2 linked regions of the Pseudovibrio sp. M1P-2-3 genome follow. The protein of the gene in region 1 binds, or shares a complex with, the protein of each later gene. Links are inferred from orthologs where the notes say so. Each region holds a gene or a part of one and is shown on either strand. Other genes may lie near its edges.

What was found.
Region 2: the proteins of dnaG (region 1) and P6574_RS08510 are in contact, whole or in part, in a crystal structure (PDB 2R6A), measured with the Geobacillus stearothermophilus proteins. The link is inferred for Pseudovibrio sp. M1P-2-3 from one-to-one orthologs. Residues at the interface, in WP_049624496.1 of Geobacillus stearothermophilus: Lys456, Leu457, Leu458, Pro459, Ala460, Asn463, Ala464, Leu467, Leu535, Leu536, Ile537, Ala538, Gln544, Glu545, Asp548, Tyr549, His552; in WP_033016901.1 of Geobacillus stearothermophilus: Ser13, Glu15, Ala16, Gln18, Glu91, Leu92, Asp94, Ala95, Val96, Pro97, Thr98, Ala99, Ala100, Asn101, Tyr104, Tyr105, Ile108.

Annotation. Positions count from the first base shown.
Region 1 is NZ_JARRCW010000001.1:778,497-781,405, reverse strand. It holds dnaG (DNA primase), read right to left. Parts: upstream 2,482-2,909; coding sequence 520-2,481; downstream 1-519. Other genes in the region: P6574_RS03640 (GatB/YqeY domain-containing protein), read right to left, coding at 2,595-2,909; rpoD (RNA polymerase sigma factor RpoD), read right to left, coding at 1-28. UniProt on the Escherichia coli protein: RNA polymerase that catalyzes the synthesis of short RNA molecules used as primers for DNA polymerase during DNA replication.
Region 2 is NZ_JARRCW010000001.1:1,870,297-1,881,724, forward strand. What follows is about bases 5,077-8,039. They hold P6574_RS08510 (replicative DNA helicase), read right to left. Parts: upstream 7,319-8,039; coding sequence 5,834-7,318; downstream 5,077-5,833. Other genes in these bases: alr (alanine racemase), read right to left, coding at 5,077-5,722; rplI (50S ribosomal protein L9), read right to left, coding at 7,647-8,039. Also shown: P6574_RS08485 (SDR family NAD(P)-dependent oxidoreductase), read right to left, coding at 205-951; purF (amidophosphoribosyltransferase), read right to left, coding at 954-2,432; P6574_RS08495 (CvpA family protein), read right to left, coding at 2,477-3,091; DNA repair protein RadA, read right to left, coding at 3,171-4,565; more of alr, read right to left, coding at 4,574-5,076; more of rplI, read right to left, coding at 8,040-8,222; rpsR (30S ribosomal protein S18), read right to left, coding at 8,365-8,607; rpsF (30S ribosomal protein S6), read right to left, coding at 8,614-9,057; fabD (ACP S-malonyltransferase), read left to right, coding at 9,480-10,427; fabG (3-oxoacyl-[acyl-carrier-protein] reductase), read left to right, coding at 10,468-11,205. UniProt on the Escherichia coli protein: The main replicative DNA helicase, it participates in initiation and elongation during chromosome replication. Travels ahead of the DNA replisome, separating dsDNA into templates for DNA synthesis.

The sequences.
Region 1 (2,909 bases):
CTTCAGCTTGAGTCGCCTTCGTCGCCATATTTTGCTCCAAAGTCGCCAGCCAGTCTTTGCCGGCGGCATTACGTTACAGTAGGGATATAAAAGAAGGCCTCCCCTCTTTTAAACCACAACTTTTCCTGACCTTGAGAGTTACTGCAAAGTCTCTTAATCCTCACTTAACCCTAATGTTTTTCCAGCAGTTTTTTTAGGCCAAGACAATAAAGCGCCCTACATCAGGACGCAAAAGTGGGGTTAGGCCTGAAGACCTTTGGTTTTAGGGTATCAACAGCTACATTCTCTAAAATCTGATATCGCCTCTTTATGGCAGCGTGTGCCGACGGGCGCCCATATGAGCTGTTCGATTTAGTGTATGTAGCCCTATCTGCTCGATTCGCAAGAGCGAACATGAAAATCCCATCAAAAATCAATTGTTTTTTCCCGAAAACTGGGGGGAAAACACATGAAGGACCCAATTATGCACTTATTAGTAACCTATCAGAAACCGAAGCAGATCAAATTCCCTTGTTTCAATTAATGGGACGCCACCTTATTCAATCGCATTTTGCGCCCACGTTCCGCCAGACTTTGCTCTTCCCTTGTACATTCTTCACGTCTGCGAGATAGATCCTTTGTCATTGCCTGAATACGTTGCCAACCCGCCTCATCCAGACTTTCATCGGCATTTTCCAACTCATTGTTCAGCTCTTGCTCAAGGCCTTGCAGTTCAAGAATATCTAGAAAATGGAGGAAGATACTTTCTATAAAGTCCTCTGGAGGATCGAACTGCAAAAGTGGCAAGCGGTGTTTCAACTCCGCCCAGCGCTGAACTCCAGAAGCCGTAGATTGCGAGTCACTTCCCTTTTCCAACGACAGCACTTCGTTGAGAATTCTAAAGAATCTCTCATCCAAACTGCCAAAGAAACTGGTCACAGAAACTTCCGCAAGGTCTGTTGAAATCCGGCATAATTCACCAATGAAGCCCCGGTGCAATTCGTTGGTAAACTTTAGGCGGGAGACACGTTCAAAGTTGCGATCAAACAAATCAGGGTAAGCAAGACACAGAGCACAAAAGGTCCGTTCAGTACCAAAAAGCCTCGTTTCAGGCGCATCCACTCGATTGGAAGCAATAGCAAATACGTCATCGCCACCTTTATCATTAAACCCGCGTTTTTGCCCGGCTCCGTATTGCTTGCGAGCTCTTCGAGTTTCCTCAAAAAACAAGTTGGAGAGGCGAACCCGTAGATCCCGTTGATAGACTTTTCGAATACGCTCGTCGCGAATCGTTCCAACTAAATCATCAATAGCCTTCTCTAGAGCCGCTTTACGCTCCGGCGTATCGATTCTTGCCTGCCGTGTTTCCCTCTCCCAAACCATTGAAGACAAAGGGAGGGCTTTCTCCAATACAGTTTTGAACCCCTGAACACCGCTTTGATGGATTAAATCATCGGGGTCCTTGCCATCCGGCAGTAAAGCAAACTGAAATGACTTCCCGTTTGCCAAAACTGGCAGGACACGGTCAACGGCGCGATAAGCTGCAGACAAACCAGCAGCATCTCCATCAAAACAGACAATGGGCTCGTCTGAGAACTTCCACATGTGCAAGATCTGGTCTTCTGTAAATGCGGTTCCAAGGCTGGCAACAACCCCCTTAACTCCCGCCTGCCAGACCATTATCGCATCCATGTAGCCTTCAACAACAACCGCTTGTCGCGATTCAAATGCAGGTTGCCTTGCCCTGTGCGCATTAAAGAGCATCGTTCCTTTATGGAACACAGGCGTTTCAGGAGAGTTCAGATACTTAGGCTGCCCCTCTGGGTCCATAATGCGCCCACCAAATGCAACGGTGCGTCCACGGGAATCATGGATCGGTATCATCAACCGGTTGCGAAACCGGTCATAGGACGGACGCCCGTTGTCAGGCTTAATCAAAAGACCAGCCTCAACCATATCACTTTCGGAAATCCCTCTGCCAGCAAGGGCCTGTTTCAGGGTATCTCTACCTGCAGGCGCAAAACCGAACTGAAATTCCTTAAGGGTTTCAGGTTTAAGCCCACGCTTTAAAGCGTACTCACGAGCCGCACGGCCCAGTTCTCCATTGAAGTGACTTTGAAAAAACTGGGAGGCCAATTCGCAAATATCCCCCAGACTTGCCCTCTTCTCCTGCTTCCGTGCAGCTTGTGGATCTGGAGCTGGTAGCGACACACCCGCCATTCCGGCCAATTGCTCAACAGATTCAGGAAAGGAAAGCCCCTCTGTCTCGGAAAGAAACTTGAAATGATCACCAGATTCTCCACACCCGAAGCACTTATATCGGTTGCGCCGATCATCCACGTGAAAACTAGGGCTTTTTTCCTGATGAAAGGGGCAGCAAGCCCAATAATCTCCCTTACCAGGCTGAGACTTACGGCGATCCCAAGTCACCCGTTGAGCAACAACGTCCGATAAAGGCAAGCGATTTCGAATATCGTCAAGCAGTTGAGGGCTGAAACGCATAAATCTCTCTTAAGCTCTAGAACCCAAGCCAATAACCAACCACGGCAATCTGCGCTTAGTTTAAAGCAATTATTAGTTTTAGGGGATATCTTTACAAGAAGGAAAAAATAGCTCTAGAGGGATGCGGATTGTAGCAGATCTTTGACGACGCAGCTTGCTTTGGCAAAATCCATCTGCCCAGGGTAGCGCTGCTTTAACTCGTTCATGCATCGCCCCATGTCCCGCAACCCTTTCGCCTGCACCGACTCAACAACATTGCTGCACACAAGTCTCATCTCATAATCGTTCAGCTGCGCTGGCATAAACTCGCGGATCATTTTCATCTCTTCGCGTTCTTGTGCCGCCAGAGTTTCCTCACAATTCTGGCACTCAAGATCACGTTGATCCAGCATAGTGCGTAGCAAATCCAGAACTTCCTCTTCCAGAAT
Region 2 (11,428 bases), 1.1 Mb from region 1 along the record:
TAATAAATTTGGGATACACATATGTGTCTGCAACCGTCAGAGATTGTAAAACGCTTATTATTGGTAACCGTCTTTTGTATTTGATGAGCTAAAACACATTACAAAAGTCGACGTGGAGACAAGGCGTCTCTGACTATGTTGGTAACGTGGATATTGTACAATTCTCATATGAAAAAAGGCCCTGCGAAACAGGGCCTTTTTAACTTAAGCTTCGACTTTCGGGAAATCCCGAACAGTGCCAGTTGGGTGATCGTAGATCTGCCCGTTATTGCTGCTTTCCGGTAATGTGAATGCGGCAATGGCCTCGCTGATCTCATCGGGGTGCGGAAGTGTCTGCGGGTCCTCTCCGGGCATCGCCTGCGCACGCATGCCAGTACGCATGGGGCCGGGGTTGATCAGCATGGAGCGGATTGGTGTTTTTTGTGTTTCGTTTACATAAGTACGCACCATTGCTTCAAGCGCAGCTTTGGACATGGAGTAAGGGCCCCAGTAGGCCTTGCATTTACGTGGTGCGCTGGAGCTCAGGAAAATAGCGCGGCCAGCGTCCGACTGGCGCAGCAATGGATCGAAGGAACGCAGCAGCCGCCAGTTTGCAGTCACGTTGATCGCCATGACCTCATCAAACTTCTTGGGTGCCACATGGCCAAGAGGTGAAATGGGGCCCAGTATGCCCGCATTGCCGACAAGAATATCCAGCTTTTTCCAGCGCTCAAAAATAGCAGCGCCAAGACGATCAATCGCGTCGAAATCCTTCAGGTCAAAAGGAACAAGTGTTGCAGAGCCACCAAGGTTCTTGATTTCATCGTCCAGCTCTTCAAGTCCGCCAACTGTGCGCGCAACTGCAATGATGTGCGCGCCTTTTGCGGCCAAGGTTTTTGCCGTGTAATAGCCAATGCCGCGTGATGTACCCGTTACAACGGCCACGCGACCTTCAAGTTTCTTTTCTGTCATTTCTAGCCAACTTCTACCAGCCGGGGGGCCTGTCTGTTGTCATCTTCGTTATTTAGGTCTGTAAGCGGGGTCGGGTAGTCCCCCGTAAAGCAATGGTCCGTGAATTGCGGGTTCTCGTTATCCCGTCCCTCATAGCCCATTGCCCGGTAAACACCGTCCACACTCAAGAAGGCAAGGGAGTCCGCGCCTATATAGTTGCACATTCCAGAAAGGTCGTATTTTGCCGCCAGCAGCTTTTCGCGAACAGGCGTATCAATGCCGTAATAATCGGAATATTTGATTGGCGGACTGGCGAGACGGAAATGAACTTCCCGAGCGCCCGCTTCACGGATCATTTCTACGATTTTGAGGGAAGTTGTGCCGCGTACCAAGCTGTCATCAACAAGGACAACGCGTTTACCCTCGATCTGCGCACGGTTGGCGGAGTGTTTGAGTTTTACTCCCAATGTCCGTATCTGCTGGGTGGGCTCAATAAAAGTCCGCCCGACATAGTGATTGCGGATAATGCCCAGCTCGAAAGGCATACCGGACTCGCGGGCAAAGCCCAGAGCCGAAGGAACGCCTGAATCGGGTACAGGAACAACCACGTCCGCGTCAACCGGTGATTCTTGAGCTAGAATTTGGCCAAATGACTTACGTACATCGTATACACTGCGACCACCCAGAACAGAATCTGGACGTGAGAAGTAGATATACTCGAAAATACAAGGGCGGGCAGGACGCTTTCCAAACGGGAAGTAACTTTCGATCCCCGCGGGCGTACACACAACAACTTCGCCGTTTTCCACTTCGCGGATGAACTTGGCACCGATGATATCAAGAGCGCAGGTCTCGGAAGCGAGAATAGGAGCTCCGTTCAGGTCACCAAGAACCAGTGGACGAATTCCAAATGGATCGCGTGCACCGATCAGCTTTTTGGGTGTCAGAGCAACAAGTGAATAACCACCTTCCATTTGACTGATAGCATCGATAAAGCGATCAACGATCTTGGCATGGCGGCTTCTGGCGATCAGTTGCAAAACGACTTCTGAATCAGAGGTAGATTGACAAATGGCACCATCTTTAATCAGCTGGCGTCTGAGGGTCAGGCCGTTGGTGAAGTTGCCGTTGTGGCAAACAGCAATCCCGCCGCCGTCCAATTCTGCAAACAAAGGCTGGACATTGCGAAGTGCCGGTTCACCAGTCGTCGAGTAACGCACATGGCCTATGGCAAAAGGTCCGCGGAGCTGGTCGATCGTCTCTTTGTTGGTAAACTTTTCTCCAACAAGACCGAGATGGCGTTCCGAACGGAATTGATCTCCGTCATATGTGACAATACCGGAGGCCTCTTGTCCGCGGTGTTGAAGCGCATGAAGGCCGAGTGCGGTAATTGCCGAGGCATCATCATGCCCGAGTATCCCGAATACTCCACATTCCTCTCTTAGAGTATCCCCTTCCATCTCAAGATCAATAGTGGATGCAGTTTTCTCACCGCCGCGCATTGCGTTCTCCTTATTGTGTTTGGCTGGGTAGATGCTCATAGTATTCAGTTGCCTGTTGCCGTGAGCTGATCAAGGCCTTGTCGTTCGGATGCAGAGTAAGTGGGCTCCTCTGCACTTTCGGCTTGAGCGCCGCTATGTGCCTGCTCTTTGTCTCGTATCTTTTCCAAAAAGCCCTTTCCAGGGTCATCTGGTAGCACAGAAATCAGGCTGCTGCCTGTTGAGACAAGAAAATGGCGGGATTTAGCGTTCAGGACCCATTGGGGCTGCTGCTTTTCTGGAACAAACCAGTCAAAGAATAGCAGAGCTACGACAACAAGTAAAAATCCGCGTGCCGCTCCAAAAACAAATCCCATGCTGCGATCGAGCGCTCCAATGCGGCTATCCAGAACAAAGTCCGAGATGCGCATTGTGATGTAGCTGACCACCAGCAGAGTTACAAGAAAGATCAGGGCTACAGAAACTGCTGTGGCGATGGTTTCACTTGATATATACTGGGAAAGCAGCGGAACAAGATCGCCGTAGAAATAATAGGCAGCAACAGCTGCAGCCAACCAGGATGCTATTGAGAGAACTTCTCGGACAAAACCGCGAATCATGGCCAAAATAGCCGAAATAAACATGATGACGAGTAAAATACCGTCGAGTAGTGTGATCGGCATGGATCGCACAGCCCCTTATGTTTAACGAAACCAACAGCGCCCTGTGGTTTCTCCAAATAAAAAATCAAAAGTACCGGCCTTAGGGCTCAACACTTTTGTGCTCACTGGAAGCGATTGCCGCCACTAGATGTCTCAATTCGTCCATTGCCCGAACTTGGCCCAGGCTACTGCCTGCATCCTTGCCATTCGCGCTTGGTATCACGGCCTGAGCAAAGCCAAGCTTCAGCGCTTCTTTCAAGCGCGCGCTGGCTTGTGCAACCGGCCTGATACCACCTGACAAACTTACTTCGCCGAAATAAACGCATTCGAGAGGGAGGGCAACCCCACTCAACGAAGAGATAAGTGCAGCGGCAACAGCCAAGTCAGCGGCAGGCTCGGATATTCGCAGCCCACCGGCAACATTCAAGTATACATCATGCTGGGAGAAGCGTACCCCGCACCGGGCCTCCAGAACAGCAAGAATCATGGAAAGGCGGGCCGTATCCCAACCAATTACCGCTCTGCGCGGTGTTCCAAGGGTTGAAGGCGCCACAAGAGCCTGAATTTCCACAAGCAGCGGGCGCGTTCCCTCCAGCCCCGCAAAGACAGAGGCACCGGGCGTTGCGCCGTTACGCTCGCCCAGAAACAGGCTGGAAGGGTTGGCAACTTCTTTCAAGCCTTTGTCGGTCATCTCAAAGACGCCGATTTCATCCGTCGCGCCAAAGCGATTCTTTACGCCTCTGAGAATACGGTACTGGTGCGCGCCGTCGCCTTCGAAATAAAGCACCGCATCCACCATATGTTCCACAACACGGGGGCCGGCGATCTGGCCGTCCTTGGTTACGTGCCCAACTATTACGACAGTTGTTCCAGTCTTTTTGGCGTAGCGCACAAGTGCCTGCGCTGATGCTCTGACTTGCGTCACAGTACCGGGCGGCGAATCAGCCTGTTCCGTCCATAGTGTCTGGATAGAATCGATAATCACGAGGGCAGGGTGCTTTTCCGCCTCCATGGTGGCGATGATGTCCTCAACGCTGGTTTCTGCAGCCAATGCAACAGGGGCCTTAGCCAAACCAAGACGCTCCGCGCGCAAGCGCACCTGCCCGACCGCTTCCTCGCCAGAGATATAAACGATCTTGTGTCCCTGATTTGCCAAGTGGGCGCTGGCCTGAATGAGGAGGGTTGATTTGCCAATACCGGGGTCTCCCCCCACCAAAAGGGCGGAGCCTTTAACAAAACCGCCACCGGTCACCCGGTCCAGTTCCGCCACACCGGTGATGATACGGGGAGCCTCTTTCTGCTCGCCTGTCAGCCCGACAAGCGGCACGACCCTTCCTTTATTTCTGGCGGGTGTGTTGGGTCCAGCACCAATCCCGCCTTGAACACGTTCTTCTTGGATTGAGTTCCATTCACCGCATGACTCGCAGCGTCCTGCCCATTTTGGAGTTATAGCGCCGCAGGACTGGCAAACGAAACTAATTGATCTTTTGGCCATTTACTCGATTAAGTCGCATATTGAGTGGAGCTGAGATAAAAACGCTTATAGCGTTTCCCCAGGCTGGTGAGCAGCTCATAAGCCACAGTATTGGCGTGAAAGGCAACTTCATCCACCGATACGTTCTGTCCGAGAACTTCAATTGTACTTCCGCGCTCAATAAGGCCAGAAGGAACATCGGTCACATCCAGTGCAATCAGATCCATGGAAACCCTGCCAAAGTATGGGATTCGTCTCTGGTTAATATAGGCATAAGAGCCAGAGCGTTCATCGCTGGATCCGGTTAAGCGGTGCATGCCATCTGCGTATCCAATATTGATGACAGCAATGCGCGTGTCGCGCGTTGCCATCTGGCGGGCTCCGTATCCAACTGTCGCTCCTTTGGGAACTGTGCGAACCTGCAGGACTTCTGCGGTCACATAGGCTGAATGTTTCATGGGATTTTTAGCATATGGAGTGGGGTTGCCTCCATAAAGGGCAACGCCCGGCCGCACCAAATCAAAATGATAGTCCTCCCCCAAAAATACTCCGGAAGAGTTGGCGAGGGACTTGGGTGTGTCAGGGAAGGCTGAGCTCAAGCACTTGAATGTGGCCAGTTGCTGCGCATTGAGAGGGTGATCTGGCTCATCCGCGCAGGCAAGGTGACTTAATACTAGGGAAATGTTCAGGGCCTTGAACAGGACTTTGTCACTAAGAAGGGCTTTCAGATCATCCCCGTGAAAACCAAGTCTGTTCATGCCCGTATCAAGGTGGAGCGCAACAGGCAGAGATTTACCCAAGCTTTCACAAAACTGAGCCCACTCCAAGCATTCCTCTAAGGAATTTAGGACCGGTCTTAGGTCTGAGCGTGCATAAAGCGGGGCGCGGCCATGAAACAAACCACCAAGGACGTAAATAACAGCCTCGGGCGCCGCCTCTCGCACCAGATCCCCTTCCTCTGGAAGGGCCGTAAAAAACGTACGAACGCCCGTCTCATAAAGTGCCTTGGAGACTTTGCTCAATCCAGTGCCATAGGCGTCAGCCTTCACCACCGCAGCGCATGTGGTCTCAGACCCTACCTGAGAGTTCAAAGACTTCCAGTTCGAGCAAATGGCATCCAAATCTATAGTCAGCTGACCAGTACAATGAGTACCGGACGCGCGCAGTTGCTCTGTCAAAAGTCGCCCCGAGTCGTTTATACGGTTGTCTCAGTATAAAACTGAAACCTTATAAATTTGCCCAGCAAATACATTGCTTCATGTCTTTGGTCGTGAAGGATTCTTGGTTGTTTATATCACCTGCTCAGGTAGATGGTCTTCGTCCACCAGATCAGAGAAGCGCGTAAATTCACCTTGGAACTGAAGCTCGACAATACCGGTGGGGCCGTGACGCTGTTTGCCGATGATAACTTCAGCTTTGCCTTGAACACGATCCATTTCGGTTTTCCAGCCCTCGTACTCCGGGCTTCCCTCAGGTGGTTCCTTTTTGCCCATGTAGTATTCTTCGCGATACACAAACAAAATCACATCCGCATCCTGCTCGATGGAGCCTGATTCACGAAGGTCAGACATCTGTGGCCGTTTGTCATCGCGGTTTTCAACCTGACGAGACAGCTGGGACAGGGCGATGATAGGCGTATTCAACTCTTTCGCCAGCGCTTTGAGGCCGGTTGTAATTTCGGTAATTTCCTGAACCCTGTTGCCCTGATTCTTGGAGGACCCCGTCAACAGCTGGATATAGTCGACAATAATCATATCCAGCCCCTTTTGACGCTTCAGACGCCGGGCTTTGGAGACAAGCGAAGCAATCGAAATACCACCGGTCTGGTCCACATGCAGCGGCACATGTTGCATGTGCTGAGTAGCCGCCACCAGTTTCTCAAAGTCCGCTTCGTTGATGTCACCACGGCGGATTTTGGAGGAGGAGATTTCCGTTTGCTCGGAGATAATACGTGTTGCAAGCTGTTCGGCCGACATTTCCAAAGAGAAAAACCCGACGACGCCGCCATTGACGGTTTTTAAAGACCCATCTGGCTGTTCTTCCGCTTGAAAAGCCTGCGCAACATTATAGGCGATATTGGTCACGAGCGACGTTTTACCCATGGCAGGCCGGCCAGCCAGAACAATAAGGTCTGATTGCTGGAGCCCGCCCATGAGCTTATCCAGATCACGCAGACCTGTGGAGATACCAGAAAGAGAGCCTTCACGCTGAAAAGCGGCGGCTGCCATCTCGATGGTTTCTGTCAAGGCAGTGCCAAAGTCCTGAAACCCGCCATCACTACGTCCGGTTTCCGCAAGCTCGAACAGCTTGCGCTCGGCTTGGTCAATCTGCTTGTTCGGCGGCAAGTCAATGGGGGCATCAAATGCAATATTTACAATGTCTTCCCCGATATGAATCAGGTTCCTGCGCAGGGCCAGATCGTAGATTGTCTGCCCGTAATCTTCGGCATTGATGATTGATGCCGCATCCGCTGCCAAACGCAGAAGATATTGAACTGCTGAAAGATCTGCAATTTTTACATCAGAAGGAAAGAACGTCTTCAACGTAATTGGAGACGCAACTTTTCCCGCCTTGATCAAAGCGCCGCACTTTTCAAAGATCTCTTTGTGGGGAGCTAGGAAAAAGTGACCTGCCTCCAGAAATTCTGAAACACGATAGTATGTTTCGTTGTTTACGAGAATAGCGCCCAGAAGCTGTCTTTCTGCTTCTGCGTTGTGTGGAACCACACGTGCCGACTCGGCTGCTTTCTCAAGTTTTTGGACTGTGCCCTGCATTCTAACCCTCTTGCCGCTCGAGGCATTGGTTACCCTGTTGGAGCGGTGGAAGGAAGATGCCTCATGGGACATAAATACAGATCTTTTATTATTATAGATCAGCGGGGAAAATTACCTCTTGCCAATTGACAAGATTCTTACGCCGATAATGCGTATTAACCACTATATATTATAGTTAATATGGAGAGAATTAGTTCAGAAGTTCACGTAAAACATCGTTTAGTTGCTCTGGATGATACTTGAATTGAACAACGCTGCTTTAAGTCCAGTAAAAAAGGCGAAGCAAAGGTGCTCCGCCTGATTTTTGTTAATGCATTGACACAGAAGATTATTCTTCTGTTGCCTCTTCTTCTTCGCCTTCGAGTTCTTCAGCTTCGTCTTCCAGGTCTTCTTCAAATTCGAAGTCGTCCTGTTCACGTCCTGTAAGATCTTCACCAGCTTCCTGACGTACAGCTTCGTCTTCAGAACGAGCGACGTTTACGGATACGGTGACTTCTACTTCAGGGTGAAGGGAAATAGTCACTTCATGCAGGCCAATAGTTTTGATTGGCTGACGCAGGGAAACTTGAGAACGGCCAACTGTGAAGCCGTTCTCTTCAAGAATTACTGCGATGTCACGTGTTGCAACAGAACCGTAGAGCTGACCTGTTTCACCAGCGGAGCGGATGACGATGAAGGACTGGCCGTTGAGCTTTTCACCCACGCTTTCAGCTTCAGACTTGCGCTCAAGGTTGCGTGCTTCAAGTTGCGCGCGCTCGTTTTCAAAGCGCTCGAGATTGGCTTTGTTTGCGCGAAGAGCCTTGCCTTGTGGCAAAAGGAAGTTACGAGCATAACCGTCGCGTACGCGAACTGTTTCACCCATCTGGCCGAGCTTTGCTACGCGCTCAAGAAGAATTACGTCCATGGGAAAATTCCTTTGGATAGCTGTCCTGCAGTTCAAGGAACTACAGTTAGATGTTGGACAAACCCGCCAACATCAGCCGGGCTTCTGGAGTATCCAGAAAATAGGGCCAGAAGCTTGACGCTCTGGCCCTATTAAAACTTGCTTACTTAATTACGAAAGGAAGCAGGCCGAGGAAGCGGGCGCGCTTGATAGCACGAGCCAGTTCACGCTGCTTTTTCGCAGAAACCGCGGTAATGCGGGAAGGTACGATCTTGCCGCGCTCAGAAATGTAGCGCTGCAGAAGACGTGTGTCCTTGTAGTCGATCTTTGGAGCGTTTACGCCAGAGAACGGACAAGTTTTACGACGACGAAAGAAAGGGCGACGTGCGCCAGAAGATTCAGCCATTTTCAATTACTCCGCTGGTGCTTCGCTACGACGAGGGCCACGATCATTGCGATCACCACGATCACCACGATCACCACGATCACCACGTGGACCACCTGGACGATCGCCACGACGACGGTCGTCACGATCACGTTTTTGAGTCATTACAGATGGCTCTTCGTCAAGTTCTTCAACGCGGATGGTCATGAAGCGAAGGATATCTTCGTTCAAGCGCATCTGACGTTCCATTTCAGCAACAGCTGCGTGAGGAGCGTCAAGGTTCAGCAGAACGTAATGTGCTTTACGGTTTTTGTTGATTTTGTAGGCAAGAGTACGAAGACCCCAAGGCTCTACTTTACCAACTTTACCACCATTTTCTTCGAGAACAGTTTTGAACTGCTCAACGAGTGTCTCCACCTGCTGAGTAGAAATGTCCTGGCGAGCCAGGATCACGTGCTCATAGAGCGCCATGTGATATGCCTTTCTGGTTTCAAACGTTCCGAACTCGGCGCAAAGCCCCTTCGAGCCTTCAGAAAGTGAAAGGCTATGGAAGAATTCTTCGAGAGCGGAAACACGGGAAGACGGTCTTTATAAATATACCTGCAGATTACTCTGCCTTCCTTTCAGCCTCCGGCCAGAATTCGGAAAACGCAGCGTTTATACCTTAAAAGGCTGTGAATACAAGACCATCTGTTCAAAAAAGCCGTTTTCTGCTCTTTATTCCTTGACATGAGAGGTGTTTGGCGGCTCTTGTCCGCATGAGTTGGTAGCCCGAAAGGAATGGCGGACATAGCGTCATCCTAGGGTTTAAGGGTGTAGAGCACTTCTCTGCGGTGTTCTGTGGTCTGGCTGCCAGACGTAAAACAGTTGAAATTAAAAGACTGGAGAAAGCAATGACATTTGCATTTACCTTCCCCGGACAGGGTTCGCAATCTGTCGGCATGGGGAAAGAGCTTGCTGATACATTTCCTGAGGCAAAGGCCGTTTTTGAAGAAGTTGACGCGGCACTCGGACAATCCCTTTCTAAGATTATGTGGGAAGGCTCAAGTGATGAGCTGACACTTACCGCGAACGCCCAGCCTGCTTTGATGACTGTTAGTCTTGCAAGTTTACGTGTGCTGGAAGCTAAGGGCCTCATTCTTGAAAATAGCGCGGCTTATGTTGCCGGGCATTCATTGGGTGAATACTCTGCTCTGGCCGCTGCTGGAAGCTTGAGCATTTCGGACGCTGCGAAGCTTTTGCGCGTGCGCGGTGATGCAATGCAGAAGGCTGTTCCCGTAGGGGAAGGGGCTATGGCAGCACTTTTGGGACTTGATTTTGCGCAGGCACAGGCTGTGGCAGAAGAAGCGGCTCAAGGTGATGTGTGCCAGGCTGCAAACGACAACGCACCCGGTCAGGTGGTTGTTTCAGGGCACAAGGCGGCTGTTGAGCGCGCCTGTGAAATTGCAAAAGCAAAAGGCGCTCGCCGGGCAGTTCTATTGCCAGTGTCCGCTCCCTTCCACTGTTCACTCATGGCACCAGCTGCAGAAGCTATGGCACAGGCCCTTTCTTCTGTTGAGATAATTGCTCCTAAAGTCCCGCTGGTTGCGAATGTGGTTGCCGGTCCTATATCTGATCCAGATGAAATCCGTAGTCGCTTGGTAGAACAGGTGACAGGCACGGTTCGCTGGCGCGAATCCGTGATTTGGATGTCAGAAAATAATGTAACTGCGCTTGCCGAAATCGGCTCGGGTAAGGTGCTCACTGGTATGGTGAAGAGAATTGCCAAATCAGTTGAAGGTGTTGCTGTCAATACTGCGGAAGATATCGACGCGCTGATCGCTCGTCTGCACTCCGCGTAATTGCGCATTTACATCCTATTTTAAGCCGAGGAGTAACGGCATGTTTGATTTAAAAGATAAGCGCGCGCTGGTGACAGGTGCGACGGGCGGCATTGGTGAGGCGATTGCCAGAGCGTTGCATGCACAAGGTGCAACTGTCACTTTGTCTGGTACGCGCGTGGAAAAGCTGGAGGCACTTGCTGGCGACCTTGGAGAGCGGGCCCATATTCAGGCGGCCAATCTTTCCGACCGTGACAGTGTTGATGCACTTGTTCCGGCAGCTGAAGCTGCCATGGGGGGTTTGGATATTCTTGTGAATAATGCAGGTATTACCCGCGACAACATCTTCATGCGCATGAAAGATGACGAATGGGATTCCGTTCTTGAGGTGAACCTTACCGCGACTTTCCGCATCTGCCGTTCTGCAATTAAAGGCATGATGAAACGTCGCAGTGGCCGCATTATAGGAATTACATCCGTTGTTGGTGTGACAGGTAATCCAGGGCAGGTTAATTATTCTGCTGCTAAAGCAGGTATGATTGGCATGTCCAAGTCGTTGGCGCGTGAAGTGGCCAGTCGCAATATTACGGTTAACACCGTTGCACCGGGTTTCATTGAGACCGCGATGACGGACGAGCTGAACGACAAACAGCGCGAATCTATCTTGACCTCTGTTCCGGCAGGGCGTCTGGGTTCTGCAGATGAAATTGCATCTGCAACCGTATATCTTGCCAGTAATGAAGCTGCTTATGTGACAGGGCAAACCCTGCACGTAAATGGCGGTATGGCAATGATCTAATGCCTTAATCCAAGTAATTTGGGTTAGGGGGTGTGATGCTCAAGCCTGTTGGCTCTCTGGTCAAACTTTTTAAAGTATGTTAGGAGCGCCAACAAGTTTTGACTTTATGGATTACCCAAGGCAAATTCTTAGTGTTTCTTTTGGAAGGTTGCCCTAGGATGGGCGTTAACTCTTTTCAAAAGGGCCGAGGTGTGCCACAGGAAGTCCGGTTTTGGAATTTGGC